DNA from 4 places in the Dactylosporangium sp. CA-152071 genome. Region 3 is predicted to be linked to each of the others. Evidence: riboswitches for the same ligand, from Rfam matches in the RefSeq annotation. Region 3 holds a riboswitch; each other region holds the start of a gene.

The links. A riboswitch is a leader RNA that binds a small molecule or an ion and turns the genes downstream of it on or off. The one in region 3 is predicted to bind cyclic di-AMP.
Region 1: another riboswitch for cyclic di-AMP. It lies ahead of ACQEVZ_RS38540 (C39 family peptidase); the one in region 3 lies ahead of ACQEVZ_RS26105 (C40 family peptidase).
Region 2: another riboswitch for cyclic di-AMP. It lies ahead of ACQEVZ_RS45840 (C39 family peptidase); the one in region 3 lies ahead of ACQEVZ_RS26105 (C40 family peptidase).
Region 4: another riboswitch for cyclic di-AMP. It lies ahead of ACQEVZ_RS41140 (NlpC/P60 family protein); the one in region 3 lies ahead of ACQEVZ_RS26105 (C40 family peptidase).

Annotation. Positions count from the first base shown of each region.
Region 1 covers NZ_JBNJMZ010000001.1:8,529,821-8,537,698, reverse strand. Annotated here, with positions in the region: gene ACQEVZ_RS38545 (transglycosylase domain-containing protein) at 1-1,043, shown strand, start outside; gene ACQEVZ_RS38540 (C39 family peptidase) at 1,066-1,920, opposite strand; cyclic di-AMP (ydaO/yuaA leader) riboswitch at 2,107-2,249, opposite strand; gene ACQEVZ_RS38535 (hypothetical protein) at 2,528-3,376, shown strand; gene ACQEVZ_RS38530 (Ig-like domain-containing protein) at 3,486-4,628, shown strand; gene ACQEVZ_RS38525 (cupin domain-containing protein) at 4,696-5,193, shown strand; partial or broken gene ACQEVZ_RS38520 (LysR family transcriptional regulator) at 5,354-5,527, shown strand; gene ACQEVZ_RS38515 (LysR family transcriptional regulator substrate-binding protein) at 5,766-6,341, shown strand; gene ACQEVZ_RS38510 (LysR family transcriptional regulator) at 6,349-7,137, shown strand; gene ACQEVZ_RS38505 (DUF3311 domain-containing protein) at 7,158-7,367, shown strand; gene ACQEVZ_RS38500 (sodium:solute symporter family protein) at 7,364-7,878, shown strand, end outside.
Region 2 covers NZ_JBNJMZ010000002.1:1,264,854-1,272,731, reverse strand. Annotated here, with positions in the region: gene ACQEVZ_RS45865 (ABC transporter ATP-binding protein) at 1-99, shown strand, start outside; gene ACQEVZ_RS45860 (ABC transporter permease) at 101-823, shown strand; gene ACQEVZ_RS45855 (class I SAM-dependent methyltransferase) at 820-1,608, shown strand; gene ACQEVZ_RS45850 (hypothetical protein) at 1,718-1,843, shown strand; gene ACQEVZ_RS45845 (DUF6855 family protein) at 1,833-2,240, opposite strand; cyclic di-AMP (ydaO/yuaA leader) riboswitch at 2,503-2,645, shown strand; gene ACQEVZ_RS45840 (C39 family peptidase) at 2,946-3,737, shown strand; gene ACQEVZ_RS45835 (hypothetical protein) at 3,796-3,978, shown strand; gene ACQEVZ_RS45830 (DUF305 domain-containing protein) at 4,173-4,862, shown strand; gene ACQEVZ_RS45825 (LamG-like jellyroll fold domain-containing protein) at 5,114-7,339, opposite strand; gene ACQEVZ_RS45820 (DUF5984 family protein) at 7,453-7,770, shown strand.
Region 3 covers NZ_JBNJMZ010000001.1:5,826,428-5,830,460, reverse strand. Annotated here, with positions in the region: gene ACQEVZ_RS26110 (LamG-like jellyroll fold domain-containing protein) at 265-858, shown strand; cyclic di-AMP (ydaO/yuaA leader) riboswitch at 955-1,087, shown strand; gene ACQEVZ_RS26105 (C40 family peptidase) at 1,097-2,068, shown strand; gene dcd (dCTP deaminase) at 2,094-2,672, opposite strand; gene ACQEVZ_RS26095 (MarR family winged helix-turn-helix transcriptional regulator) at 2,682-3,137, opposite strand; gene ACQEVZ_RS26090 (pyridoxamine 5'-phosphate oxidase) at 3,204-3,710, shown strand; tRNA gene ACQEVZ_RS26085 (tRNA-Gly) at 3,720-3,793, shown strand; gene ACQEVZ_RS26080 (helix-turn-helix domain-containing protein) at 3,914-4,033, opposite strand, start outside.
Region 4 covers NZ_JBNJMZ010000002.1:230,781-238,658, reverse strand. Annotated here, with positions in the region: gene ACQEVZ_RS41155 (serine/threonine protein phosphatase) at 1-767, opposite strand, end outside; gene ACQEVZ_RS41150 (TetR/AcrR family transcriptional regulator) at 830-1,447, shown strand; gene ACQEVZ_RS41145 (MFS transporter) at 1,518-2,774, shown strand; cyclic di-AMP (ydaO/yuaA leader) riboswitch at 2,896-3,075, shown strand; gene ACQEVZ_RS41140 (NlpC/P60 family protein) at 3,083-4,072, shown strand; gene ACQEVZ_RS41135 (VOC family protein) at 4,096-4,500, shown strand; gene ACQEVZ_RS41130 (ADP-ribosylglycohydrolase family protein) at 4,611-5,492, shown strand; gene ACQEVZ_RS41125 (hypothetical protein) at 5,503-5,646, shown strand; gene ACQEVZ_RS41120 (dienelactone hydrolase family protein) at 5,615-6,187, opposite strand; gene ACQEVZ_RS41115 (hypothetical protein) at 6,311-6,997, shown strand; gene ACQEVZ_RS41110 (hypothetical protein) at 7,011-7,286, shown strand; gene ACQEVZ_RS41105 ((R)-mandelonitrile lyase) at 7,293-7,727, opposite strand.

The DNA of each region.
Region 1 (7,878 bases), 2.7 Mb from region 3:
ACGGCTACGGCAGCGCGCGGTCGATGCCGACGGCCGTCGTCACCCCCGGCACCGGCCGGGTCCTGGCGATGGCCGTCAACCGCCACTACAGCCTGGAACCCAACCCGCCCCAGCATCCGCTGTTCCCGAACACCGTCAACCAGCTCATCGCGGGCGGTGGTGGCGTCGCCGGGTATCAGGCGGGTTCGACGTTCAAGATGTTCACCATGCTCGCCGCGCTCGACGCGGGCATGCCGTTGAGCACCAACTTCAACTCACCGAGCCGGATAGCGACCGTGTGGCCGGCCAGCGGCCCGGGCAGCTGCGGGGGCAGGTGGTGCCCGGGGAACGACTCCCCGAGCTGGATGAACGGGAACCGGACGATGTGGAACGGCTTCGGCCGTTCGGTCAACACCTACTTCGTCTGGCTCGAACAGCAGATCGGCGCGCGCCGCGTGGTCGAGATGGCGCAGCGGCTCGGCATCACGTTCCGCTCCGCCGAGGACGCGGCGATGGCGGCCAAGGCGGACCAGTGGGGAGCGTTCACCCTCGGCGTCGCCTCGACCACACCGCTCGACCTCGCCAACGCCTACGCGGCGGTCGCCGCCGGCGGCCTGTACTGCCAGCCGCTGCCGGTGCTGTCGATCACCGACTCCAACGGCAAACCGGTCGACGCCGCCGCCCCGAAGTGCCGGCAGGCGGTCAGCCCCGACGTGGCGGCCGCCGCGACCGACGCGGCACGGTGCCCGGTCAGCCGGTCCTCGGCGTACGGCAAGTGCGACGGCGGCACGGCGGAGAACGTGTCCGGCATCCTGGGCGGCCGCCCGGTCGCGGGCAAGACCGGCAGCTCCGAGTACAACTCGACCGAGACGTTCGTCGGCTTCACCCCGCAGATCGCGGCGGCCGGCATCGCGGTGAACGTGGACAACCCGAACGACCACGTGGGCAGCGGCGTCTCCGGCTCGGTCAACGCCGCCGTCGCGCAGACCATGGCGAGCGCGCTGCGCGGCCAGCCGGCCCAGGCGTTCCGGCCACCCAGCCGGGTACGCGCACTGGGCCGCTGACCGCGAGCCGCTGACGGCCGTGTCAGGCGGAGTATCCGCGCAGGGCGGTCCAGTGCGCGAGCTTGGCCGTCGTCAGCGTGTAGTACCCGACGCCCAGGGCGTCCGCGGGGTCGGCGATCTTCACCGTCTTGCCGCCGTCGAGGTACCCCACCACCGTGAGGTAGTGGCCGCCCGGGTACGAGTGCGAGTTGCCCTTGTCGTCCACGGTGGAGCCGGCGATGTTGGCGACCACGGCGTAGCCGTTGGTGATCGCGTTGACGACGTCGGCCTGCATCTGGTCGATCTCCGCCTGGGTGGCCGACTGACCGGGGATGAAGTGCGACTTGTAGAAGGAGCTCTTCGTGTACTCGTTGAGCGACCGGGTGGTGTCGTCGGCGGAGTTGGTGCCGTTGACGGTCGTGTGCAGGCTCTGGGCGACCTCGGACTGGGACGGGTACATCGACCGCGCGGTCAGCGCGATCCGGGTCGCCGCCGGGCCGCAGTAGTAGAAGTTCTCCTGCCAGGCGAACCGGTACGCGAGCTCCTTCTCCGCCGGGGCCGCCGGTTTGGTGGGGCTGGCCGGGGCGGCGGGCGGGGCGGGCGTGGCGGGCTTGGACGTCGCCGTACCGGCGGGGGCCTTCGACGGGGCGGAGGCGGCGTCGGGCGCCGCCTGGGTCCGCTGCCGGTCACGCCCGGCCGGACCGACGCCGGTTCCGGACGGATCCGCGGCCGTCACCGACTGCGCGTCGGCCACCGGTGTGGGGGTCGAGGCGTGCACGGCCACGCCGACGGCCGCCGTCACCCCGAGGACCGCCGCGGCGGCCGCGATCGGCAGCACGCGGAAGCGCGACGGGGCGGGGCTCTGGTTCTGGTGCCTGGGTTTGTACAGGTAACTCACGGGTACCTCGACAGACATGCTCGATGACGGCTGCTGTTGCCGGTGCCGGACGTGATCCGGGCAGGGGGGGTGCCACGCCGGCCGAGGGCCGGTGCGGTGACGGTCGGCGACTACCGGGCCGGGCCGAGGGTCGAGGTGCCCGAGGTGCTGCGGCACGGGCGATGCCGGGTCTGTGGCTGCACGGAGTGCTCCTTCCGGTGCCGCCTACCGGGTTAGCTGACGGGTTCGGGCGGGAGGATCGCCCTACCTCGAGGCGCTGGCCCCGTGGATTCACCCCGGTGGTGCTCGGTTCCCCGGCTCGCGCGGACGCGACTCAGCGGATCCGCCGCGGTGTCATCCGAGGTGGGTGACGGCGGGCCGGGCGGATGCGAGGACCATATCGGGGCGCGGGAGGACCCCCGGAACCCCCACGCTGGTCGGCTACCTTGCGTGACGACGGCGTGGCGAACGGCCGGGTGCACGGGCCATCAGCCCGCCGGTCGGTTGCGCCGTGCCCCGGTGCACCTCGCCGACCGCGCCCCGGCCCCGTGCGGCCCGCCCAGTGTCCGGTCGGCAGGTTCGCATGCCCGGCATCACCCCGGATCCGGGGCCTCCCTAGGCTCGCCGGATGCTTCCGGGCGCCGATGATGACCAGCAGCTCAACGGTGCGACCGCACGCGGTCCCCGACACCTGCGCCGCTCCCGGCGGGGGCGGCACGCGACCCGATTCCGGCTGCGCGCACCCGTGCCGGCCGAGATCCGCCGCTACGCCGTGGGCGCCGTCGCGGTCGTGGCGGTCGGCCTGTCCGCGACGCTGTCGGCGTCGGCCGGACCCGCCGCCGTGCCGACAGACAGTGCGGCGTTCGCCGTCGACGCCGAACGCTCGGCGGCCGGCGGGCAGGCCTCACGCAGCCGCACCCGGAAACCCGCCGACAGCGCGAACAAGGCCACGCCGGCACCGACGAAGGCCGCCCCGGCACCGGCGAAGACCACCCCGGCACCCGCCGCCACGCCACCGGCATCGACGGCGGCGCCGTCGCCGACCGTGCACGCGCCCGTCGGCGGGCTGACCCAGGCCGAGATGAACAACGCCGTCGCGATCATCGACGTCGCCCGGCAGCTGAACCTGCCGCGGCGCGCGGCCGTCGTGGGGATCGCCACCGCCCTGCAGGAGAGCCACCTGCGGAACCTCGCGAACCCGAACGTGCCGCAGTCGCTGCAGCACCCCAACGAGGGCGTGGGGTACGACTACGACTCGGTCGGCCTCTTCCAGCAGCGGCCGAGCTGGGGTTCGGTCGACCAGCTGATGAACCCGCACGAGTCCGCCCGCAGGTTCTACGCGGCGCTCGCCCAGATCCCGGGCTGGGAGCAGCAGGCCGTCACCATAGCCGCGCAGATGGTGCAGCGGTCGGCGTTCCCGGACGCCTACGCGAAGTGGGAAGGGCTCGCACAACAGATCGTGGACGCCGTCATGTAGGAATTCCACCGCGCGGGCCCAGGTCCCTCGCATTGTCACTCGTATTGCTGCCCCGGCCTCGCCCCGATGCGCACGACGATGCCCCCATGTCCATGCACAGGCAGAACACATGAGGGGGCCCAGCCGGACCGCGGCGGCGCTGGTCGCGCTCGCGGTGGGAGCGCAGTTGGGCCTGTCGGCGTGTCACAGTTCGACGAAGAAGCCCACGGCGGCGAAGTGGACCGCTCCGCCGCCGGCGGTCGGGCTGGCCGTCAGCCCGGCGGCGGGCGAGTCGGGGGTGGCGATCAGCACCGAGATCGGCACGAAGGTCAACGACGGGAAGATCACCGAGGTCGTCCTGACCGACCCGGCGGGCCAGCGGGTCGCCGGCGAGTTCCGCGACGACGGTACGTCGTGGGTGCCCGCCACCGCGCTGCGCTACAGCACGGCGTACACCGCGAAGGTCACCGCCGTCGGTGCCGACAACAAACCCGTGACCCGGGAGACGGCCTTCACCACGGCGGCGAAGGCCAGCGGACCGGTCGTCACGTCCGACCTGATGTTGACCAACGGCGGGACCTACGGCGTCGGCATGCCGATCGTCGTGGAGTTCGGCTCCGACGTCCCGCAGGAGTCGCGTGCCGCCGTGCAACAGCGCCTCTTCGTGAAGAGCGATCCGCCGCAGCCCGGTGCGTGGCACTGGTTCGGCGGCCGGCAGGTGATGTACCGGCCGGAGAAGTACTGGCAGCCCGGCACGAAGATCACCGCGCGGAAGGCGCTCAACGGCGTGCGGATCGGCTCCGGTCACGCCGACGAGGACTTCGCGGCGACGGTCACGATCGGCCGGAAGCTGACCATCGACATCGACAACGCGACGAAGCAGATGAACGTCTACCAGAACGACGCACTCGTGCGGACCATGCCGGTGAGCCTCGGCAAGCCGTCGACGCCGACGTCGAGCGGCGCCACCGTCATCATGTCGCGGGAGGCCTCGACGGTGTTCCGCACCCCGGAGTACACCGTCGCGGTGCAGTACGCCATGCGGCTGACGTGGGGCGGCCAGTACATCCACGCAGCGCCGTGGTCGGTCGGCGACCAGGGCCAGCGCAACGTCTCCCACGGTTGCACCAACGTCTCGACCGCGAACGCGAAGTGGCTGTACGAGCAGACGCTCGTCGGTGACCCGGTCACCACGCGCAACACCGGGGTGCCGCTGGACCCGGGCGACGGCTGGACCGCCTGGGACCTGTCCTGGGCCGACTACAAGGCCTGACGCGTCCGCCCGGGCGAATCACAGCAGCGAACCGAAACAGGGAGTCCGTTTCCAGAGAGGAAGGTCCATGGAAGTCGTCCGTGCCCCGAGCCGAGGCCGGCAGGCCCCGCAACAACACTATTCCGGCGTCGTCTGGATCGACCGGGACGTCACCGGCCCGGAGCCGTCCCGCCTGCAGACGTTCCATGCGCAGTTCAGTCCCGGCACCCGGACGGCCTGGCACCGCTGCCCGTACGGCCGGATCCTGACCGTCCTGCACGGCGTGGGCCGGGTGCAGCGCCGGGGCGGCCCGATCCACGAGGTGCGCGCCGGCGACACCGTCGTCGTCGAGGCCGGCGAGTGGCACTGGCACGGCGCCGCGCCGAACACGTTCATGGCGGTCGTGTCGGCCCACGAGACCGGCCCGGCCGGCACCGGCACGGATGTCACCGGCGCCGACACGGACGACACCGGCACGGAATGGGGCGAGCACGTGACCGACGCCGAGTACCGGCTGGCACCGCTCACCGCGATGATCCGCCGGCCGGACGCGGACCGGGTCCCGCAGCGCGAGGCGTGCTGGTAACGGTCCCGGCATTGATGGCAAGCCCGGTCCCGCGGCCGTCACGGTCGCGGGGGCCGGGCCGCCGCGAAGTCCGGAGTCCAGATCCTGGACACGCTCGGCACACACGCGTAACACTGTCGACATGATTTCTGCACGAAGCGTGCTGAAAGACGTGTGACCCGTGGACACCCGGCAGATCAGGTACTTCCTCGCCGTGGTGGAGCACGGTGGGTTCGGCAGGGCGGCGACCGCGCTCAACGTCGCCCAGCCGACCATGTCGCAGTCGGTGAAGGCCCTGGAGCGCGACCTCGGCACGGCCCTGTTCCACCGGGCGTCGCACGGGGTGACGCTGTCCGCGGCCGGCCGGGCGTTCCTCGGGCCGGCCCGGGTGCTGATCCGCGACGTCGCCATGGCCGGCGAGGCCGTCGGCGGGCGGCCCGAGCACGACAGCCTGGAGCTCGTGGCGTCGGCGCCGCTCGGGGCGCACCCGGGCGCCGAGCTGGTCGGTGGCTTCCTGCGGGCACACCCGGGCGTGTCGGTCAACCTGGACCGCGACACCGACGAGGCGCTGCTGGCCCGGGTCCGCGACGGGGGTGAGCGAGCTCGGCCTGGTCCACCTGCCGGCGGCCCGGCTGGGGCTGTGCGAGGTGGCGCTCGGCGCGCACGACCTGGTCCTCGTGTTCCCGCCGCCGCACACCGCCCGCCCCGCGACCCGCGTCCCACCCTCCTCCGCCTCTGCCGCCGCCTCTGCCGCCGCCGCCACCGCCGAGGCCGTGCGGCTGGCGGATCTGGCGGGACTGGAGCTGCTCGGGGTCCCGCGCGGCAGCGCGTCGCGGCTGCTGGTCGAGTCGGCGCTGCGGGCGGCCGGGGTCAGGACCAGGGTCGTGGTCGAGAGCGGGCAGCGGGACCTGATCACCGACCTGGTCATCGCCGGGGCCGGGGCGGCGTTCATGCCTGACGTGGCCACGCCCGCGGCGGTGGCCAGAGGGGCCGTGGTCAGGCGGGTCGTGCCGGCGTTGCGGCTGCCGTACGGCATCGTGCACCGCCCCGGCGAGCTGTCCGCGACGGCGCGGGCATTCCTGGACCATGCCCTGCGAGAGGCCGACCACGCCCCGCGAGAAGCAGGCCACGGCCGGCGGGAAGCCGACCACGCGCTGCGGGAGGGGTGACGGCGGCATGGACCTGCGCAGGCTCGCGTACTTCGTCGCCGTCGCCGAGCACGGCAGCGTCACCGCGGCGGCCGCCGCGCTGCACGTGGCACAGCCGTCGCTGTCCCAGTCGATCCGGGCGCTCGAACGGGACATGTCGGTGGAGCTGTTCGACCGGCGGCAGCGCCCGCTCGCCCTGACGGACGCCGGGAAGGCGCTGCTCGACCCGGCCAGGAAGGTGCTCGCCGACCTCGCCGACGCCCGGGCCGCGGTCGGGTGCGTCGTCGGCCTCGCCGCCGGCTGGCTCGACGTCGCCGTCCTCGACCCCCTGGCCATGGACGTGGCGCCGGCCATCGCGGCGTTCCGGCGGCGGCATCCGGGGGTGCCGGTGCGCGTGCACGGCCCGCGCGACGAGGACGACCTGGTCCGCCACGTCGTCGACGGGCGCTGCGAGCTCGGCGTCACGTACCTGCCGGTCGAGCACCCCGCCGTCCGCGTCGAGCCGCTCGGCCGGCAGGAACGGTTCCGCGTCGACGGCGCGGACGTCAGGACCCGGCACAGCGAGGCCGTCCTGCCGCTGCTGCGGGCGGGCGCGACGGCGGTCGTCGCCGGCGGCTACGCGCGGCGGGCCGAGGCGGCCGGGGCGGTGCTGCACCGGTTCGACCCGCCGGCGACGGTCGACGTCGGAGTGGTCAGCCAGCTGTCACGCCCTTCCGGCAGCTCCCGGCACCAGCACCGATCACCGGCGGCGCGGCGGCTCGAGACGATGCTGCGCACCTATGGGGTCGATGGCTTTTCGTCTTTGCATTCTCGATGATCGCGCACTGTTATCAAGCGATGCCCGAGCCTGATCAGCGCCACCGCCCCCTGTACTGGCTGCTGGTGCTCCCGACCGTCGCACCCCTGGCCGTGCCGTTCTACAACCGCCTCGAACCGACGCTGCTGGGGGTGCCGTTCTTCTACTGGTACCAGCTGGCCTGCGCCGTCCTCGCGACCGTGGTCATCTCGATCGTCTACGTCGGCGTGCGCCGGAAGACCCACCGATGAGCGACCGGGACGTCGAGATCGCCGTGTTCGTGCTGCTCATGACCGTGATGATGGGGCTCGGCCTCGCGGCGGCGCGGTGGCGGCAGCCGCAGAGCATCCACAGCCTCGAGGAGTGGGGCGTCGGCGGCCGGGCGTTCGGCAGCTGGGTCACCTGGTTCCTGCTCGGCGGCAGCATGTACACCGCCTACACGTTCGTCGCCGTGCCCGCGCTGACCTACGGGGTGGGCGCGCTCGGCTTCTTCGCGGTGCCGTTCGCGATCGCCACGACCCCGGTCGCGTTCATCCTCTCCGCCCGCGCCTGGTCGGTGTCGCACCGGCACGGGTTCGTGACGCCGGGCGAGATGGCCGGGGCGCGGTTCGGGTCGCCGGGGCTCGCGGCGCTGGTGGCGGTCACGGGCATCGTGGCGACCATGCCGTACGTGTCGGTGCAGCTGCTGTCGCTGCAGGCGGTGTTCAAGACGCTCGGCGTCGACGGTGAGTGGCCGCTGCTGGTCGCCGTCGGCCTGGTTTC
Region 2 (7,878 bases), on a different contig from region 3:
CGGGAGCTGCCGGCCTCGCTGGACGACGCGTACCTGAACCTGACCGGGCAGGCCGCCGGAACGGCCTCGAGCGAAGCGGACAACGTCGATGTTTCCTAGCGTGCTGGCGTTCGAGTCGAGGCGAATGCTGCGCAACTTCCCGCCGCTGTTCTTCGGCCTCGTGTTCCCGGTCATGGTGCTGGGCATCTTCGGCGGCATCTACGGCAACAAGCCGTCCGACCTGTGGGACGGCCTCGGCACCGTCGACGTGTCCGTGCCCGCCTACGTCGGCCTCGTCCTCGCCGTCGCCGGGCTGATGAGCTTCCCGCTGGGCATGGTCGAGTACCGCTCCCGCGGGTTTCTGCGCCGGCTGCGGGGCACCCCCGCCCGGCCGACCGTCTTCCTCACCGCACAGCTGCTGATCAACATCGTCATCTGCGTGCTGGGCATCGCCCTGCTCGTCGTCGTCGGCTCGCTCGTGTTCGGTCTGCACGCGCCGGAGCGGACGTTCGCGTTCGCCGGTCTGGCGCTGCTTTCCGGCGCCGCCATGTTCGGCATCGGCCTGCTGATCGCCTCCATCGCCAGAAGCGAGCAGACGGCCCTGGTCATCGCCAACCTGGTGTACTTCCCGATGATTTTCCTGACGGGCGCCACCGTCCCGCTCGAGCTGATGCCCGACTGGATGCGCAAGATCAGCGACGCACTCCCGTTGACGTATGCGATCGACGCGCTGCAATGGGCGTGGCTGGACCGAGGCGACTCCATCGGCGTCGATGTCGCGGTGCTGGGCGGCACCGTCGTGGTCTGCGCCGCCGGCGCCGCCTGGCTGTTCCGCTGGGAATGAACCCCCTCGTCGACCGGACCGTGCAGGCCACCGCGTACGCAGCGGCGGCCTGCCGGGCCGCGGAGAGCCGCCTTCCGCGCCCCCGGGTGTCGGACCCGCTCGCCGAGCTGTTCACGCCGACCGCTGCGGCGGCGCCGATCGCGCGGCTCGCCGACGCCGGGCGGGACGAGGTTGTCGCCCGTACCGTCCTCATCGACCGCATGCTCGTCGATGCGCTCGAGCGACGGCCGGGGGCCGCCGTGGTGAACTTCGGGGCCGGCTTCTGCACGCGGCCGTACCGGATGCGACTGCCCGGATGCCGCGAGCTGGTCGAGGCCGACGACCCCGCCGTCGTCGAGCTGAAGGACCGGACCCTGCACGGTCGGCCGCACAGCTGCCCGGTAAGGCGGGTCGGCCTGGACGTCCGCGACGAGACCGCGGTGAGCGCCGTGGTGGACGAGACGGGACGATCCGGCGACGTGATCGTGCTCACCGAGGGCCTGCTGGTGTACCTGCCGGCCGGAGCAGTCACGGCGCTGGCGGCCACGCTCGCGAGCCGGACCGGCGCCGCGCACTGGATCGCCGACATCGTCAGCGCGGACTCCGCCAGGCAGATGCAGACCCTTGCCCAGCGCGTCCCCGGTGGGCTGGCGCTCTTCGGGCTGGACTCACTGACGCCGCTGGAGGAACCGGGCTGGCGGGTCGTGGCCTACCGGGCCCTGCCGGTGCCGCGACCCCGGTACGGCGCCTCCAGCCGCACGCTCGTCGACGGCGTGGTCGCCCTCGAACCTCGCCGCGGCGGCTGAGTCCGGCGCTGGAACAGGTCGCGTGGCTCGGGGATCTCGGGCGTCAGGCCCGCCTCCGCTTCGGCGGGCGGCCTGGGCGGCGGCGTCGGTTCGCGGGCCGGTCCTGCTCGTGAGGTACGGGGGGACGCCGGCGCTGGGCCCTTTCGGCAAGGTCACCGCGTCGGTGATGGCCGCGGCGATGCGCCGGGCCAACCAGAAAGATCTGGCCCGCCTCAAGCGGATCCTCACTCCGTGACGGCGCGCATCCGGTTGTTGCGGGCGTCGTGCGTCAGCTCGGCCAGGCCGAGCACCTCCAGCAGCGGCGGCAGGTACATTCCGAACCGGCCCCGGTAGCCCTTGCGCAGCCCGTACCAGCCGCCGACCGGGTTGTCCTCCGAACGGCCCCACGCCTCGACGGTGCCGTCGGCGGCGGGCTTGTTCTCGTCGGCGGCGCCGAGCGGCACCCAGTCGCCCTGCTCGCGCAGCCACGCATGCAGATCCTCGACCGCCCGCAGCTGGTACGTCAGCTTGGTCGAGCCGACCTGGCACACCAGGGCGGGTGGGTTGGCGGCCTCGTCGCGGTACATGGTGTACTCCGACGACCCGGGCGGGGTCTTCAGCACCCACGGGTCGTCCTTCGTACCAGCCGGCATGACCGCCTCCCGTCCGCGCGTTCGACTCGCACTCTAGACCCGTGCCGTCATGCCCGGGCCGGGATGGCCTCCGCGGCAGCCGATCGTGGGACCCTGAGATCGCTTGAACCGACCCATGCCGCGATGCTGTCAACGTATTGAGTAGTCGGTCCGAACAGTGATGATGTGCGGCTTCTTCCAGCTAGCGGGCCTTGGCATGGCAGTGCCCCTTGCGTAACGTCATGGGTCGCTTGGTCCGGTTCATGCTCACAGCAGGTGACGCCGGGCAGGCTCGCTGATTCGTGCACGCACGAGCCGGGGACCCACCGCATGTCTGGGGTGAATCCGCGGGCCGACGGCCTGTGGTAGGGCGACCTTCGCGCCCGAATCCGTCAGCTGACCCGGTAGGCGGACGCGTAAGGAGAAGTGTCTGTGCACAGCCGTTACCCCCCATCGCCGAGATCCTCGCAGGTCGCGTGCCTGCTCGTCCGCGCGCCGAGCGGCGTCAACAGGACGCTAGTGCCGCCTGCTGTCACGCTGCGGGTGGTCACAGTCGCGTAGGTGCCGGCCGCTCCGTTTGCAGCGGCTACTGACGCAGCGCGGCAGGGAGCCGCAGGCCCGTGGCCTGTGCGCCATCCGTCCGGCTGCTGAGGTGGCGAGCTGGCCTGTGCGCTGCGCGTTCGCGCCGCGCACATCACTTCTTGCTGCCCGATGGCTGTGCATCGCGTGTCGTCGCACGTCATTGCCCGTATCGATCGCCCTGCTCCGGGCTACTGGAGACTCGTTGTGAACCTTGAATCCGTACAGCCGCAGTCCCACCGTGCCGGGGATATCCGCCGGCCGCGGATGGCGGTGACCATGTGCGTGATGCTCGCCGCGGCGGCCGTGGCCGGCATCGTGCTCAGCCAGCTCGGCGATCCGCCGTCTGAGCGCACCGCGGCGGCGGGCGCGGCGTTGACCACGAAACCACCGAAGGCCGACGGGGCGGCGCCGTCCGCGCCGACGACGATGCTCCTCAAGTACCAGTTCCAGCTGCAGCCGAACTACTACTTCTGCGGGCCGGCGGCCACCCGGATCGCGCTCACGGCAGCCGGCCACGCCGTCAGCCAGGACGAGGCCGCGGCCATGCTGGGCACCACCACCAACGGGACGAACTCGGCCCTCGACACCACCCGCGTACTCAACCAGGTGCTCGGGCACGGCCGCACGCTGTACCAGACCAGAGAGATCCCGGTCTACCCGGCAACGCCCGCGCAGGCCGCGCAGCTTCAGACCGACGTGCTGACCACGGTCGGCGGCGGACGGGCAATCGTGGCAAACATCGCCGGACACGTGACCGACACCGCCGGTGCCGTGCACGCCTACGAAGGCGGTCACTACCTGACGGTCGTCGGATACCGTGACGGCGGCGGCACGGTGAAGATCGCCGACCCGGCCGACCCGAGCGGGGACGGCACCTACTGGCTGCGCACTCCCAAGCTGGCCGACTGGATCTCCTCGCGTGGCTACTCGTATTGATTCCCGGCATCGCCGATCAACTGACGGTGGCAGGGCGGCGTCGTGGTGGCCGGCCGTCGTGGGCTCAGTCCTGGCGTCCAGCGTCCTGTTCGTGGTCACGATGTGGGTGTCCGGTGGCAGTCTGCGCGGCGCGTTGCCGGGCGGGGCGGCGATGGGCATGCTCAGCCATCGACCCGCACTGAAGCGGCGACCGGTCAGGCTGCCGGGTGAGTTCCTGGTCGGTGGTGTGGAGCTCGCATAACGCCACCCGGTTCGGGAAGCATGCCGTGGATGCCCGGGAGTGCGGGATTGCGTCGAGTCCGGCTGTGGAACGGATTGCAGCGCCGAGGTCACGCCGTCCGGGCGATGACGCCCGCGTTCGGTATGACCGCATCACAGGGGTAGCCGCTCAGGGCGACGCAGCTCACCACACCGAGTCGAAAGAGTCTGTGCGCCATGAGGCATTACACCCGAGGCAGCGCCGTGCTGGTGGGCGTCGCCCTCACTGTCACCGTCGCGCTCACCGCTTGCAGTGACACCGCAAGCGGTGGCGGTAGTCCTACGGCACCGAACAACGGCAGCGTCAGCGTCAGCGTCAACCCCACCTTCAACAACGTCGACGCGGTGTTCGTCCGGATGATGATCCCGCATCACGAGCAAGCCGTGGAGATGGCCGCCCTCGCCGAGACGAAGGCGACTGATCCGGACGTCAAACAACTCGCCGCCAAGATCAGTACCGGGCAGAAGGCGGAGATCGCAACAATGAAGGGCTGGCTGGTCGCCTGGGGCCAGCCGACCACGATGCCGAGCTGTCCCGAGATGCATTGCATGCCGAGCAACATGATGCCGCATGGAGCATCGCCGAACGGCATGATGCCAAGCGGGATGATGCCCAACGGGATGCCGACGATGCCGGGCATGATGTCGAGCGCAGACATGGCAAAGCTCAAGGCGGCGACCGGCACCGACTTCGACAAGCTGTTTCTCCAGATGATGATCGTTCACCACCAGGGAGCGGTCATGATGGCCCAGGCGGAGCTGGCCCATGGAACCAACCCGGACGCCAAGGCTCTCGCCGGCCGTATCGTGAAGACACAGCAGGCCGAGATCGCTGCGATGCAGCAGATGGCCGGCCAGTCGCAGTAAAGCCTCGTCCGCTTTCCCCGGCGTCGGCGTCCTCCTGCTCTCCCAGCACGTGGAGACCCACCTCACGATGCGGCTAATAGCCCGATCAGTACGAACGTGGGCCCCGGGAGAGATCCTGGGGCCCACGTCGTCATGTATTCCACGCTCACTCGGATTGTGACCCGGCTGTTCGCTGGCGGGTGCCATCGCTCAGACGGGAGCCGTCAGTCCGACCGGGCGCGGGCGTGGATGCTCCCACTAGAACAGCGTGCTCACCGGCGACCCGAGTACAGCTGCGTCACGTGGTCGGCGCTGAGCTCGTAGCCGTACAGGCGGAAGTCGTCGATCAGACCGTCGAATCGGGGGTCGCCCCAGCTCGTCCCGCCGATGAGGTTGGCCGTGGTGTTGCCGCCCACGCCCACGTTGCCGATGCCGATGGGGAAGTTGGTACGGGTGCCCTGGAGCACGCCATTGAAGTAGATCTTGCCGGTCGAGCCGTTCATCGTGAACACCACATGGGTCCACTGGTTGAGCGGCAGGTCGCGGCCGGAACCGAGCGTGAGGCGCTCCTGTGCCGGGTTTCCGGCCGCCTTGAAGGTGGCGCCGAAGCCGGTGGTTCCGCTGTTCGTGCCCGACTGGAGCAGGAAGAACGTGTCCGTGCTGCTGCCGATCTGCAGCAGCGGCACCCAGTTCGGGAGGGTGTCCGGACGCGCCCAGAAGGACACGGCGAACTGGTTGGTCAGTCCGGACTGGATGTTGTCGGGCAGCTTGACCTGGTTGCCCGAGTTCGCGGCGCCGCCCGGCAGCGACACCGCGCTGCCGAACCGGCCGGCTGCCCAGGACGTCGTGCCCTGCAGGGTGGCCGCACCGACCGACGTCTTCGTGCCCGAGTTCGCGGCGGCGGTGCCGGTGTTCTCGTTGAAGGTGTAGCGGACGGCGCTGCCTTCGTTGTACATCGCCGTCACCTGCGCAGCGTTCAGCGTTGACGTGTACACCCGGACGTCGTCGATCAGACCGTCGAACGCGGCGTCGCCGTACCCGTTGCGGCCCAGCCAGTTGTTGGCTGTCGGGCCGATGCCGGCCATGGTGACCGTCAGGTCCGTGCGGGTCGCGATCGCCACGCCGTTGAGGTACAGCGTGCCGGTCGAGCCCTGACGGGTGAAGGCCACGTGGTTCCACTGGCCGGCGACCACGTCCCGGACAGGAGTGGCATAGACCCGCTCCTCGGGACCGGTCTTCGCCTTGAAGGTGGCGGCGAGCCCGGTGTTGCCGCTTGCCTGGGTCTGCATCTGGATGTGGAAGTAGCTCCCGGCGGAGCCCAGCCCGTCGCCGATGTGGAACATGCTGGTCCAGTTGCTCTTGGTGTCGGGGCGCACCCAGAGTCCGGTGGTGAAGTTCGTCGCGTTCTGCAGCAGGTTGTCCGGCAGGTCGACCGCGTTGGCGGTGCTACCGCCGGGCAGGTTGATCGCCTTGCCGAGGATGCCGTTGGTCGACCAGCCGGTGGTGCCGGTCAGGACGGCCGCGCCGACCGAGCCGACGGTGCCGGTGTTGGCGCCCGTGGTGCCCGTGCCTTCCTCGAACTCGTAGCGGATCGGAACACCGGCGGCCGGCGGCGGCGGGGAGCAGTCGGCGCTCAGCAGCCCGGCGGCGTAGGCGAGGCCGTTCTTCATCTGGGCGCGCATGTAGGGCTCGCTGTAGGCGGTGCCCTCGTGGCCCATGGAGGTGTACCAGGAGCGGCCGGAGTCGATCTTCTGGCACCAGGTGAGCGGGTGCGGGGAGCCGTTGGCGCCGCCGCCGTAGGACGACTCGTCGGCCTCGATCAGGGTGCGGACGTTGGGTGCGGGGTTGACGACCCAGTCGTACCACTCGTCGCTGCGGGTGATCGAGGCGGTCACGCCCTGGACCAGCGGGTGGCTGGCGTCCGAGACGAACACGCGACCGGGGCGAACGCCGGGGTTCTCCGGGTGCCCCTCGGAGACGGCGCCGACGAGGCGGTAGTAGAACGGGTTGACGTCGTGCTCGCTCTGACCGACCGACCATCCGGCGTAGTGCATGCCCATGTAGCCGCCGCCACCGCGGATGTAGGCCTCCAGCGCGCTGCGCTGGGCCGCGTCGAACAGCACGCCACCGGTTTGCGCGAAGACCACGGTGTCCTTGGTGGCGAGGTTCGCGGTGGTGAAGGCCGCGGGGTCGTCGGTCTCCTGGATGTCGACCGGCTGGTTGTACTGCGTGCCGAGCTGGGTGGCCAGGTCACGCACGGCCTGCCGGGCCTGCACGTTGGAGGCGTGGAAGTTGGTCTTGTAGAACAGCAGCACGGTGAGCCGGCCGTCGTCGGCCGGAGCCGCTAGCGCGCCGGCGTTGGCAGCAGCGGACGCCGCCGATCCGGCAAGCATGACCGACGCGACGAACGCCGCGGCGAGCGGGGCGAACACTCGCCCCCGCCATCGATCGGCATGCGCGAAGACGGGAAACGGGGAGGACCAGCGGCGCACTTTCATGAGACATCCCTTGGGGTTCGGCATGGCGGATACCACCACCAGTAGGACTGAACGTGAACACTTCTTAACACAAAAGCGCGAACTGCGTCTATGTACTCGAACCAATATCTATCGTGTTCTCATATGTGAACCGTTGCCACTTGACTGGCGATCTTCACCCTGCCGATCCGTCCTCTGTGGACGGTGTTTGCCCGGTGCGCGCTTCTCGACGGCTGCACTGGTTCGGGCTCTCCGTGGGCTGGTACTGGCCCGAGGTCGGCGGGCACCAGCTGCTGCGACGGGATTGTCCGACCTTGATTGTCTGGCGCAGCGAGCAGTGTCGGACAACCCAGGCCGCCCACATGCTGATCGGGCAACCCCAGCGGCACCAACCAGGGGCCGCGAATCAAGAACAACAAGGCGAACCGGCCCGATGCCGGTCGCCCCGATGAAAGGGATTCCCGGTGGGAAGAGTCAGTCGAAGAGTCGTCATGTCGTTCATCACCTGCGCCCTTGCCGCAGCAGGCCTCGCCGTCGCTACCGCATCTCCGGCTAGCGCT
Region 3 (4,033 bases):
CGGGATTTTGTCTCCCGGATTTCGGCATAATGTCCGGTTATGCGTACGTGGCTCCTCCTCCTGGCTGCGCTCGTGCCTCTCGCCGGCTGCGCTTCCCCCACGCGACAGCAACCTCATGAGTCCGCGCCGTCGGCCCGGCCCTCGCCCGGGCACGCCACGGTGTCCGGGGCTGCCCCCTCTTCCCCGGCCGCGCCCTCGCTCGTCGCCGCCGCGCCTTCGGCCACGGCCCTGCGGTACAGCTTCGACAGCGGGATCACGGGACCGGTGCTGGACGGCGCGGGCCGGCTCCCGCTGCGGGTCCGCAGGGCCGGCGGCCAGCTGTCGACCGTGCCGCACAACGGCGGACTCGCGGTGCGATTTCCCCAGCCGTGTGAGCACTACGGTGCGGAGAGTTGCGCACGCGCCATCCTGCAGAGCGGCCCCGCTGAATTCCTCAATCCAGGCCAGGAAGCGTTCTCGTATGGCGCGAGCGTGCTCGTCGCGCCCAATGAGACTTCCAAAGGCGCCAATGTTCTGCAAAAAGGGTTCTCGGTCGGTGACAGTCAGTTCAAGTTGCAGGTGGACGGCGCCGCGGGGCGCCCCAGTTGCGTGATTGTCGGCGTGGGTGGATCTACTATTTACGTAGCCCTCGCATCGCTTAGCGTGGCTGACGGGCGATGGCACCGGATCGAGTGTTCGCGCAGTGACGCCCTGCTCACGGTGGCCGTGGACGGTCAACCCAGGGGTCGGGCGGCCATTCCTCCGTCACTGTCCATAGTGAACGCGGATCCACTCTGTATTGGCGGTAAGGGAACCAGTGCGAACAACGACCAGTTCGCCGGTGCAATTGATGATGTGTTCATCACTCGGGCGCCCTGACTTTTCGGTTAAATCGGACACCCGCTTGCTCCTCTGGGTCACTCGCCATACCGTAAATTCCGGTCGGATGGATGTCCGCGCCCACCACGGGTGCGCCAGACGGCACCGCCGAGTCGATTTTTGAACCGGGGACCCACCTGCGTCATCGGGGTGAATCCGCGATCTGCGGTAGGACGACCTTCCCGTCCGAACCCGTCAGCTAACCCGGTAGGCGGCTGGAAGAAGGAGTGCCCCCTCGATGCGGCCCAACCGTCTGGTTCGGCTCCTCGTTGCCACGCTCGGCTGTCTCTCGCTCGTCGTCGGAGTCACCGGACTCGCTCACGCCGACCCGACGCCCGCCGAGCTCGAAGCGCAGATCGACAAGAAGTGGAATGAAGTCGAGCCCATCATCGAGCAGCACAACCAGCTCAAGGGCGAGCTGAAGGCCAACCTGGCGAAGCAGGCGCAGCTGAAGAGCCAGATCGACCCGCTGCAGGCGCAGGTCGACAACGCGCTGCTGCGGGTGAGTGCGTTCTCGGTCCTGCAGTACAAGACCGGGCGGGTCTCCAGCTTCAACGCGCTGATGACGACCGGCTCGCCGGACACCTTCGCCGAGCAGCTCGTCATGCTGAACATGCTGGCCAAGGACGAGGCCGAGGGCATCAAGGACGTCATGGACAGCAAGAAGGTCCTCGACGACCAGAAGAAGCCGCTCGACGAGCTGATCGCCAAGCAGAAGGCCGCCGAGGCGGAGATGGCGACGAAGGAAACCACCATCAACGCCGAGATCAAGACGCTCAACGACATGCGCACGAAGGCGTATGGCTCCAGTGGCGCGACCGGCGAGCTGCGCCCCGTCGCCTGCCCCGTCGAATACTCCGGTGGCGACGCCGCGAAGGCCGCGCAGGTCGCCTGCCAGCAGATCGGCAAGAAGTACGTGTGGGCGGCCGAGGGCCCCAACACCTTCGACTGCTCGGGCCTCACGCTCTACGCCTGGAAGCAGGCCGGCCACACGCTGCGGCACTACACCAAGTGGCAGTACTCGGACACCAAGCGCGTCAGCAGAGCCGATCTCAAGGCCGGCGACCTGGTCTTCTTCTACAGCGACATGCACCACATGGGGATGTACGTCGGCGGCGGCTGGATGGTCCACGCCCCGACCACCGGCGACGTGGTCCGCATGAAGAAGATCGACACCGCACCGATCTCCGGGTACGGCAGAGTGGCTTAGGGCTTCGGGACCTGGCCGCCGGCGTTCACGTCGTCGGCCAGGTCCGCCAGTTCTGGTGGGAGCGGCTCGCCGTCGGGCCGCGCTGGCCCTGGTACCGGGAGCCGTACACCGCGGACCCGTACGGGTGCTCCGACGGCGAGGACAGCCGGAAGATGCACAGCTGCCCGATCTTCATCCCCGGCCAGAGCATGATCGGCAGATTGGCCACGTTGGACAGCTCGAGCGTCACGTGTCCGGAGAACCCCGGGTCGATGAACCCCGCGGTCGAGTGCGTCAGCAGCCCGAGCCGCCCCAGGCTCGACTTGCCCTCCAGCCGGCCCGCGAGCTGATCGCCGAGGCTGATCACCTCCAGCGTCGAGGCGAGCACGAACTCCCCGGGGTGCAGCACGAACGGCTGGCCGTCGTCGACCTCCACCATCGCGGTGAGGTCGTCCTGCTGGATCGCCGGGTCGATGTGGGTGTACAGGTGGTTGTTGAACACCCTGAACCACCGGTCGAGCCGCACGTCGATGCTCGACGGCTGGACCAGGTCCTTGTCGAACGGCTCGAGCCGCAACTGGCCGTCGGCGAGCTCTTTGGTCAGGTCACGGTCGGAGAGCAGCACGTCCTGACCCTATGTGGTTTGGTTCGTGGCTTTCGCGGTGGCCCCTCGGACTGCCTCGATGACCCGCTTCGTGGCTTCCAGATCGTGCTCGTCGAACTCCGCGAGCGCCTCCCGGATGTGTTGCCCGAGCGGCGCGAAGAACTCCTGCGCCAAGGCCTTCGCCGGCGGCTGCATCACGAGGTGTACGCGACGCCGGTCCTCCATGTCGTGCCGCCGCTCGACGTGCCCGGCCTTCTCCAACCGGTCCAGCAACGCGGTCGTCGCCGCCGGGCTCAGCCGCAGTGTCCTGGCCAGCTCCCCGGGCGTCAGCGGCTGCTGCTCCTCCGTCGCCCGCCAGATGTACGCCACGGCGTTCATGTCCGTGCGGTGCAGCCCGTGCCGGCGGGTGAACACCTCCAGGAACCGGTCGGCCTCGAGGTTGAACTTCCTCAGCAGGTCGATCAGCTCGCCGCTCGCATCACCCACAGGGTCATTGTCCTTCATTCGTGGAATCACACACTTTTCGTACACGTGTACGAGTAAATTGGAGGCATGGCGACGTGGGCTGAATTCTCCGCGGCCGAGCCTTTGCTGGCGACGGCCATCCGCACCCTGATCTGCCAGTACGGCCCCGGCATGGGCTACCTGGCCACCATCCGCCCCGACGGAGGTCCCCGCGTCCACCCCGTGATGCCCGTCATCACCGACGAAGGCCTCTACTGCTTCATCCTCCCCTCCCCGAAGCGCCACGACCTCGACCGCGACGGCCGCTATGCGCTGCACAGCTTCCCCGCCGAGGACACCTCCGACGAGGCGTACCTCTCAGGCCGCGCCGCCCCCGTCATGGATCCCCTGGTCGTGGCCTCCCTGGCCCTCCAGATGCGAGCCGCGCAACGCGTGGACTGGAAGCTCTACGCCCTCACCATCGAGGTAGCGATGATCGTCCAACGCGACTCCCCCCTCACCTCCACCAAGACCCTCTGGCGCGACCGCTTACCCCGACTTCCCAAAGCCCGCCGGAATGGTCCGTGCACGGCGGCCGCGGATTCGGTACAGTAGGCGTCGCTCGCGGGTGTAGTTCAATGGCAGAACATCAGCTTCCCAAGCTGACAGTGAGGGTTCGATTCCCTTCACCCGCTCCACGACGAAGGCCCTGGTCAGGACGGAAGTCCAGCCAGGGCCTCGTGCATGTCCGGTCACTCGGAACCCGCTGCGGGCCATTAGCGTGCCATTAGCCCGATTGTCAGCCGTCCTGATGCGACTCAGGCGGCAGCGTCGCGGTGAGGCTTGAAGGTGATGTCGAGCTCCGCGTCGAGTGCTGCTGCGAGTCTGGCCAGCAGCGGCACGGTAGGCGTGGCGCCGCCCGATTCCAGGCGTGACAG
Region 4 (7,878 bases), on a different contig from region 3:
TATTTCGCGTCGTGTTCCCGGTGGTGTACGACGAACGCCCGCTCCTGCGCGGTCAGCTCGAACCGGGGCGACGTGGCCAGCCCGAGATCCGTCAGGTAGAGCCGGTCGCCGTCGGTGAGGATGTTGCCGAAGTGCGCGTCGAAGTGCAGCAGCCCGTTGGCGTTCATGAAGGCGACGTCGGTCTTCAGGCGGCGCTCCACCGTGCCGACGGCGTCCGGATGCTCGTGCAGCCACGCGTCCAGGCGCTGCGGGACGTACTCGAGGAACAGCACCACGCTCGCCGACGCCGCCGCGAGCGCCTCCAGGCGCCGCCGCACCGCCGTCGAACCGTCCCAGTACGCGACGGCCCGGCCGATGTCCTGGTGCTCCTCGGCGGGCGGCGGCGCGCCCGGCAGCACGCGCCAGTGGTAGAGCAGCGGGAACGCCTCGGTCCTGCCGTCCAGCACCCAGCTCGTCGTCATGGTGTTCGCCGCGAGCTCCCGCCATGCGCCGAAGCCGCCGCCGCCGTGCGCGACGACGCTGTAGTGGCAGGACGTCGGCAGCCCGAACAGGTTCGCCGTCGACCGCACGTGCCGCGGGAGCCGCTCCAGGTCGGTCAGCGCGAGCCGCTTCGCGAAGACCGGCGTGCCGGCGACGTCCACCAGGGCCGAGGCGCCGCCGACGCCGACGCCGAGCGCCTGGGCGTTGTCGACGAGCTTGGCGAGCCTGGCGTCGCTGAGCAGGGCCAGCTCCGTGGAGACCGCGCAGAACCTGCTCAGCCGGGACATGGCGGCAGCCTAGCCCGTGCGCGGCGCCGCCGGGGGCGGGTGGCGCTCCGTACGATGCGCGCATGGGCAACGACGGCACAGAGGGACGCTCCTACCGCAAGGCCGCGGTGCGGCGGGCGGAGATCCTGTCCCAGGCCATCGCGCTGTTCGCGGAGCGGGGCGTGGACGCGTCGTTGCGCGCGATCGGTGCGGCGATCGGGGTCTCGCACGCGGCGCTGCGGTACTACTTCTCGTCGCGCGACGAGCTGCTGGTCGAGGTGTACCGGGCGCACGAGCAGGTCGAGCACGGCGCCGCGCCACAGGACGGGGTGTCGGCGGTCCGGTTGATGGAGCGCAGCGCGGAGCGCAACCGCACGATCCCTGGCCTGGTCGAGCTCTACGCCACGCTGACCACGGACGCCCTGCAGGCGGGGCAGCACCCGCTCACCCACGAGTTCGTGCGGGACCGTTTCCGGCTGCTGCGCTCGCACCTCGCCGAGCGGGTCCGCGCCGGCCAGCGCGCCGGTGCGGTCGCCGCGGACATCGATCCCGACGACGCGGCGTCGCTGGTCATCGCGGCGTCCGACGGGCTGCAGCTGCAGTGGCTCCTCGATCCCGAGGCGGTGGACGTACGGCGCGCGCTGGCCCTGCTCGAGCGGCTGCTCCCCTCGTCGCCGGCGGACGGGCCCGGAGCCGCTTGACCCCAGATTCTTCCATTGGAAGAATCACGCCGGGCCGCTGCCCCGCAGCGCGGAGCGGAGGCACGGCGACATGGTCCTTCCCGAGCAGGTCGAGCCGGCGGATCCGGCGCTCGACAAGCCCACGGCGCACGCGTCGGCGCTGCGGCTGACCCTCGCGTCACCGCTCTACCGGGGCGCCACGCTCGCGGTGTTCCTGTCCGCGCTCGGCTTCTCCGCCGCCGCCCCGCAGATCGCGACGTTCCTGGTCAACGACCTGCACGCCTCCCTGACCGCGGCGGGGCTGTTCTACCTGACGAACCTGGCCGCGCCCGTTGCCGGATTCCTGGTCGGCCGGCGGTCCGACCGCACCGGGCGCCGTCTCGGGCTGTTCCGCGTCTGCGCCGCCGCCGGGTTCGTGGGCTGGATCGGCATCGCGTACTCGACCGAGCTGTGGATGCCCTACGTCATCAGCGCCGTCGTCGGCGGGTTCGGCGGCGCCGCGACGTCGCAGCTCTTCGCCGCCGTCCACGACGAGCTCAAGGCGCACCCCGGCCCGAACAACGACGGGGTGGTCGCCGTCGTGCGGATGGCCCTGACCGGCGGCTGGGTCGTCGGCCCGGTGGCCGGGTCGTTCCTGGCGGCGCAGACGTCGCTGCGCACCATGCTGGTCGCCACGGCGGTCTGCACGCTCGCCCAGATCGTGCCGCTCGGCGCGCTCCGGACAGCACCGGCGGCACCGGCCGGACCCGGCGACGCGCCGGGGGCCGGCCACCGGGGCCCCGGCCTGCGGGCGATGCTGCCGCTGCTGGCGTTCACCGGCCTCTACGTCCTCGTGTACGCCGGCGAGCCCGTCAAGTACGCGTACCTCCCGCTGTACATGAACGACCAGCTGCACTTCCCGGCCGGCCTCAGCGGCGCGGTCATCGGCATCCAGCCGCTGGTCGAGATCGTGCTGATGCCCGTCGCCGTGGTCGTGGCCCGCCGGACCGGCATGATGGAGCTGATGGTCCTCGGCGCCGGGTTCGGCGTGGCCGCCAACGTCTGCTTCGCCGTCACCGGCAACGCCGCCGGGCTGTTCGCCGGGCAGATCCTCATGGGCTGCGTGTGGGGCGTCTTCGCCACGCTCGGCATCATCGTCGCCCAGCGGCTCCTGCCGACCGCCGTCGCCACCGCGTCCGCGATCTTCATGAGCTCAACCGCGCTCGCCTCCGCCCTCGGCGGTGCGGCCGGCGGCACCGGCGCCGCCGCCATCGGGCTCCCGCGGGTGTTCCTCATCCCGGCCGCCCTCGCCCTGCTGGCCGTCGCCGGCCTGGCCGTCATGGCCCGCTCCACCGACCGCCACCGGTGACGATCCGGGCAGGTCAGTCTTGTGTCTACGTTAAGTGTGGCTTAGATCGAGCGCCGGCAGTGTGGTCCGGCGTTACGTTTGGGCCGGCCTGCCGGACATCGCCCGCCCCGCCGGGGTGGCCGGGCAGCCACCGCCGAGTTGTCGGTCGCGCGGGCTCGATGCGTGCGGCCGGTGAGCCGGGGAACCAATCGGGGCTTCCCCCTGGGGTGAATCCGCTCCCGCCACACCGGGGCGCGGTAGGGCGCGCCTTCTTCTCGCCCGAATCCGTCAGCTAACCCGGTAGGCGGTCAGCGAAGAAGGACTGTGCCGTGTTCAACGGACGTACGACGCTCCGCGCCTCGGTCGTCGCGCTGGCGGTGGCGGCCATGATCGCCCCGGCCTGCGCCGCGCAGGCGGACCCGACGCCGCAGGAGCTCCAGGCCCAGATCGACAAGGGCAACCAAGAGGTCGAGCACGTCGTCGAGCTGTACAACAAGGTCAACGGCGACCTGGACACCACCCAGGCGGCGATCACGAAGCTCCGGGCCGACATGGCGCCGCTGCAGGCGACCATGGCGACGGCGCAGGACAACGCCTCGGCGCTCGCGGTCAACGCGTACAAGACCGGGGGCAACCTCGGCACCCTGTCACTGATGCTGGGGGCGACGTCGACCGACACGCTCACCGCCCGCGTCGGCACCCTCCAGCAGATCTCGCACAGCCAGCAGCGGGACCTGGCCGCGTACACGGCGGCGAAGGGCGCGCTCGACACCGAGCAGCGGCGCCTGGACGAGACCCTCGCCGCGCAGAGCCAGCAGAAGACGGAGCTGGAGACCCGCCGCAAGAAGATCGAGGGTGACATCGCCCGCCTCGACGCGCTGCAGGCCAAGGCCGAGGCGGCCGCCGCCGCGGCGAAGGTCAAGACCACCACCCCTCCCCCGGCGACGACCCCGGCCAAGCCACCGGCCGTGTCCGGCAACGCGGGCAAGGCCGTCAACTACGCCTGGGCGCAGCTCGGCAAGAAGTACGTGTGGGGCGCGGCCGGACCGAACACGTTCGACTGCTCGGGCCTGACCATGATGGCGTGGAAGGCGGCCGGCGTGACGCTGCCGCACAACGCCGCGCAGCAGTGGTCGAAGGTCCGCCACATCTCCCGCAGCCAGCTCGCCCCCGGCGACCTGGTGTTCTACAACGGCCTCGGGCACGTGGGCATCTACATCGGCAACAACCAGATCATCCACGCCCCGAACAGCCGCACGGTCGTCAAGGTCGCTCCCGTCGACATCGACACGCTGTACGGCTACGGCAGGGTCGCGTAGTCACGGACGGTAGCCTGCCGGGCATGCGCATGTTGCACCTCGGGCTGCGGGTCACGGATCTGGAGCGCTCGCTCGCGTTCTACACCGCGGTCGGCTACGCGAAGGTCGGCCACGTCCCGGAGACCGGGTTCGGCAGCCTGACGCTGCTGCAGCTGCCCGGCGACCCGTTCGTCAGCCTCGAGCTGGTGCACGACCCCGCCCGGCCGGTCGCCGACACCGGCGCCGTCAACCATCTCGTCGTCCAGGTCGGCGACCTCGGCACCACGGTCGCCGACCTGGCCGGCAGGGGCATCGCGGCCGAGCCGCCGACCGACCACGGCGAGGGCATGGCCACGTCCTGGCTCACCGATCCCGACGGGTACCGCATCGAGCTCGTACAGTGGCCTCCCGGCCATCCGGAGGGCATGACCGCGGCCGACTTCGCCTGACCGCCGGCCTGTCCGTGCACCCAACCGCCCGGCCGCCCGGCTGCACGGCGCGGCGGGTGGTGCGCGGAAACGGTTCGACAGGCGCGGTGACCGGCTGCCACGATCGGACGGTGATCACCGACGTCGACGCCGCGACCCGCTCGTTGCACGGGACGGCGCTGGGCGACGCGTTCGGCGAGACCTGGTTCTTCCGGCCCGCCGACCAGATGCGATGGCAGATCGAGGAGCGGCTGGTGCCGCAGGGCCCGTGGCCGTGGACCGACGACACCGCGATGGCCGTCTCGCTGTACCAGACGCTGCGCGAGCACGGCCGGGTCGAGCAGGACGACCTGGCCCGCCGGTTCGCCGATGCGTACGCCGCCGACCCGTACCGCAACTACGGCCCGTCCATGCACGGCGTGCTCAAGGCCATCGGGGACGGTGAGGCCTGGCAGACGGTCACGGCCGCCCAGTTCGACGGCCAGGGCTCGTGGGGCAACGGCGCCGCGATGCGCGTCGCCCCGCTGGGCGCCTGGTTCGCCGACGACCTCGACCTGGTCGTGGAGCAGGCGGCCCTGTCCGCGGCGGTCACCCACGCGCACCCCGAGGCGACCGCCGGCGCGATCGCCGTGGCCGTCGCGGCCGCGCTGGCGGCTCGGCGGGTGGCGGCCGGGGAGCTGCTGCCGCGGGTCGCCGACCGCACACCCGACAGCGAGGTCGCCGCGCGGCTCCGCCGGCTCTGCCGGCGACCGTTCGACCGGGAGCCGGAGTGGATCGCCGGCGAGGTCGGCTGCGGCATGCTGATCTCCGCCCCCGACACCGTGCCCTACGCGATCTGGTGCGCGGCCCGGCACCTGGACGACCTCGCCGAGGCGTTGTGGGCGACCGTCAGCGCCGGCGGCGACATGGACACGACCTGCGCCATCGTCGGCGGCATCGTCGCCGCCCGCACCGGCCTCGACGGCGTGCCCGCCGAGTGGGTCGACGCCCGCGAACCGCTCCCACCCATGTAGGGAGTCGACCGTGACCAGCAGGCCCGACCCGCTGTCGGTACAGCTCGCCGTCCTGCACGGCACCGACCCGGGACCGGCGGCCGTGCCGGCCTACGCCTGGCTGCTCGACGCGCTGCGGGCCGTCAGCCCAGCAGGTCGAGGGTCCGCCGGATGAGCAGCGCGGTCGCCTCCGGGTCGTAGGTCGGCAGGGAGCTGTCGGCGAAGTAGTGCTGGTCGCCCGGGTACAGGAACAGCTCGCCGTCCTTCGCCTCGGCGACCAGGTCGCGGGCGGCGTCGATGTCACCCTCGCCGACGAAGATCGGGTCGGCGTCCATCCCGTGCACCTGGACCGGCACGCCGGCGGGCCAGGCGGGGCCGAACTCGGTGACCGGCACGCACGAGTAGCACAGCAGCGCGCCGCGGGCGCCGGGGCGGGTCTGCGCCAGCATCTGCGCGGGCAGCACGCCGAGGGAGAAGCCGGCGTAGACGATCTCGGCCGGCAGGTCCGCGACCGCCCGCGCGCCGCGGTCCAGGATCTCGCCGGGGAAGCCGAGCTCGGTGGCGTATGCCATGCCCGCCTCGATGCTGTCGAAGGTGCGCCCGTCGAACAGGTCGGGGGTGTGCACCGTGTGCCCGGCCCGGCGCAGCTCGTCGGCGAACGCGACGACGCCCGCCGTCAGCCCCTGCGCGTGGTGGAACAGGACAACCTCAGCCATACCCCCACCATATATGCGTTGCCAACCGGCCCCCGAGTGGACGGGCAACGAATGCGTCGACGTCGAATGGTGTACTGGTCGTACCGACATCATGATCGATCGGCGTGAGGTGAGGAGCGGGGCATGCGGTGGTTCCGGCGCAAGGCGGCCGGCAGGGCTGTCCTGGTCGACCCGGCACGGCAGGAGGCGCTGCTGGCCGACGTCCGGCAGCGGTACGGGCCGCACGTGGCCGGCGGGTGGCAGCAGCAGGCGGCCTCGCTGGCGCAGGTGTTCGCCGGCGACGACGGGCTGTCCGCGGCGACCCGGATCGTGCACGACACGGCCGAGCACGCCCACGCCGACGTGCAGGCGCAGGTGCGCGGGCACCGCGTGGACCGGCGCGACTACCGGGCGTTGTACCGGCAGATGGGGCCGCACCTGCGGTACCGCCTGACGGAGCTGCCGACGGGGCTGTTCCCGTACGTGCACCTGGCGGCGGCGCTGACGGCCGTCGAGGCCGACGCCAAGCGGGCCATGGTGCTGACCGACCCCAACCTGCTGCTGGTGCACACGCTGGAGCTGCTCGACCTCACCGTGTCCGGCTGGGAGTACGGCCGGGTCCCGGTCAACGCCGACGCCGCCCGGCTCGTGTCGCTGCTCATCGCCGCCGCGACCCGGATGCGCCTGACCGAGGATGACCCGCCGGCCCTGCCACCGGGCATCCGCGAGGTGATGCGCAGCAACCGGAGCACGGACGTGTACGACCACGCCGGCACGCTGGTCGGCACCATCAACGTGGGCGCGGAGACCCGCCGGTCGTTCCTGATCTGACGGCGGTTCGACCTTGTCCCAGGGGCAGGGCACATCCAACCCAGACGACGCGCCGACCCCGGTCGAGGTCTGCGCGACCGTCGCGTCCGGCGGCGACCGCACGCTCGCCGCGCACCGGGAGGAGTACGCCCGGGTCACCAAGTCCGACCTGACCAGCGGTGCCCTCGGCGGGGTGTGCGACGCCGTCGAGCGGTGGATCGCCGGCGCGCCCCGCGAGACGTACTGGACCGGCTTCCCCTCCGCCGCGCCCGGCGACGAGGTCTTCGACGTCGCGTTCCCGGTGGCCTGATCCCCGTCACGCGTCTGCGGTGCCGCCCGGGCCCGGTGGGCCCGTCGGCCGCGGGTCGTACTCCTCATCGGTGACCTTCTCCAGCCACTCGACGGCCCGGCCGTCCCGGACGCCGGTGAGGGCGAGGTGGGTCATCGGCGACGCCGGGCCGGCACCGTGCCAGTGCCTGACGCCGGGCGGGCACCAGACGACATCGCCGGGGCGCAGCTCCTCGACGGGCCCGCCCTCCTGCTGCGTGCGGCCGGCCCCTTCCGTGACGATCAGCCGCTGGCCGGCCGGGTGGGTGTGCCAGGCCGAGCGGGCACCGGGCTGGAACGTGACGTACGCGCCGCTGTACGGCGCCGTCTCCTCGGGCGCGAACAGCGGCTGGACGCGGACCTCGCCGGTGAAGTTCTCCGCCGGGCCGGGCGTGGACGGCTGCGAGCCGTAGCGGGTGATCATCGGCGGCGGGCCTCCGGCCGCAGGAACGGGCTGACCCAGCCGTTGCCGGCGGGGTCGCCGCATGAGACGCCCGTCCGGCCGAGCGGTCGATGCTGCACGGTGGACTCCTTCCCGCGATGCCGGCAGACCGTTCACCGGCTACCCCGGCGCG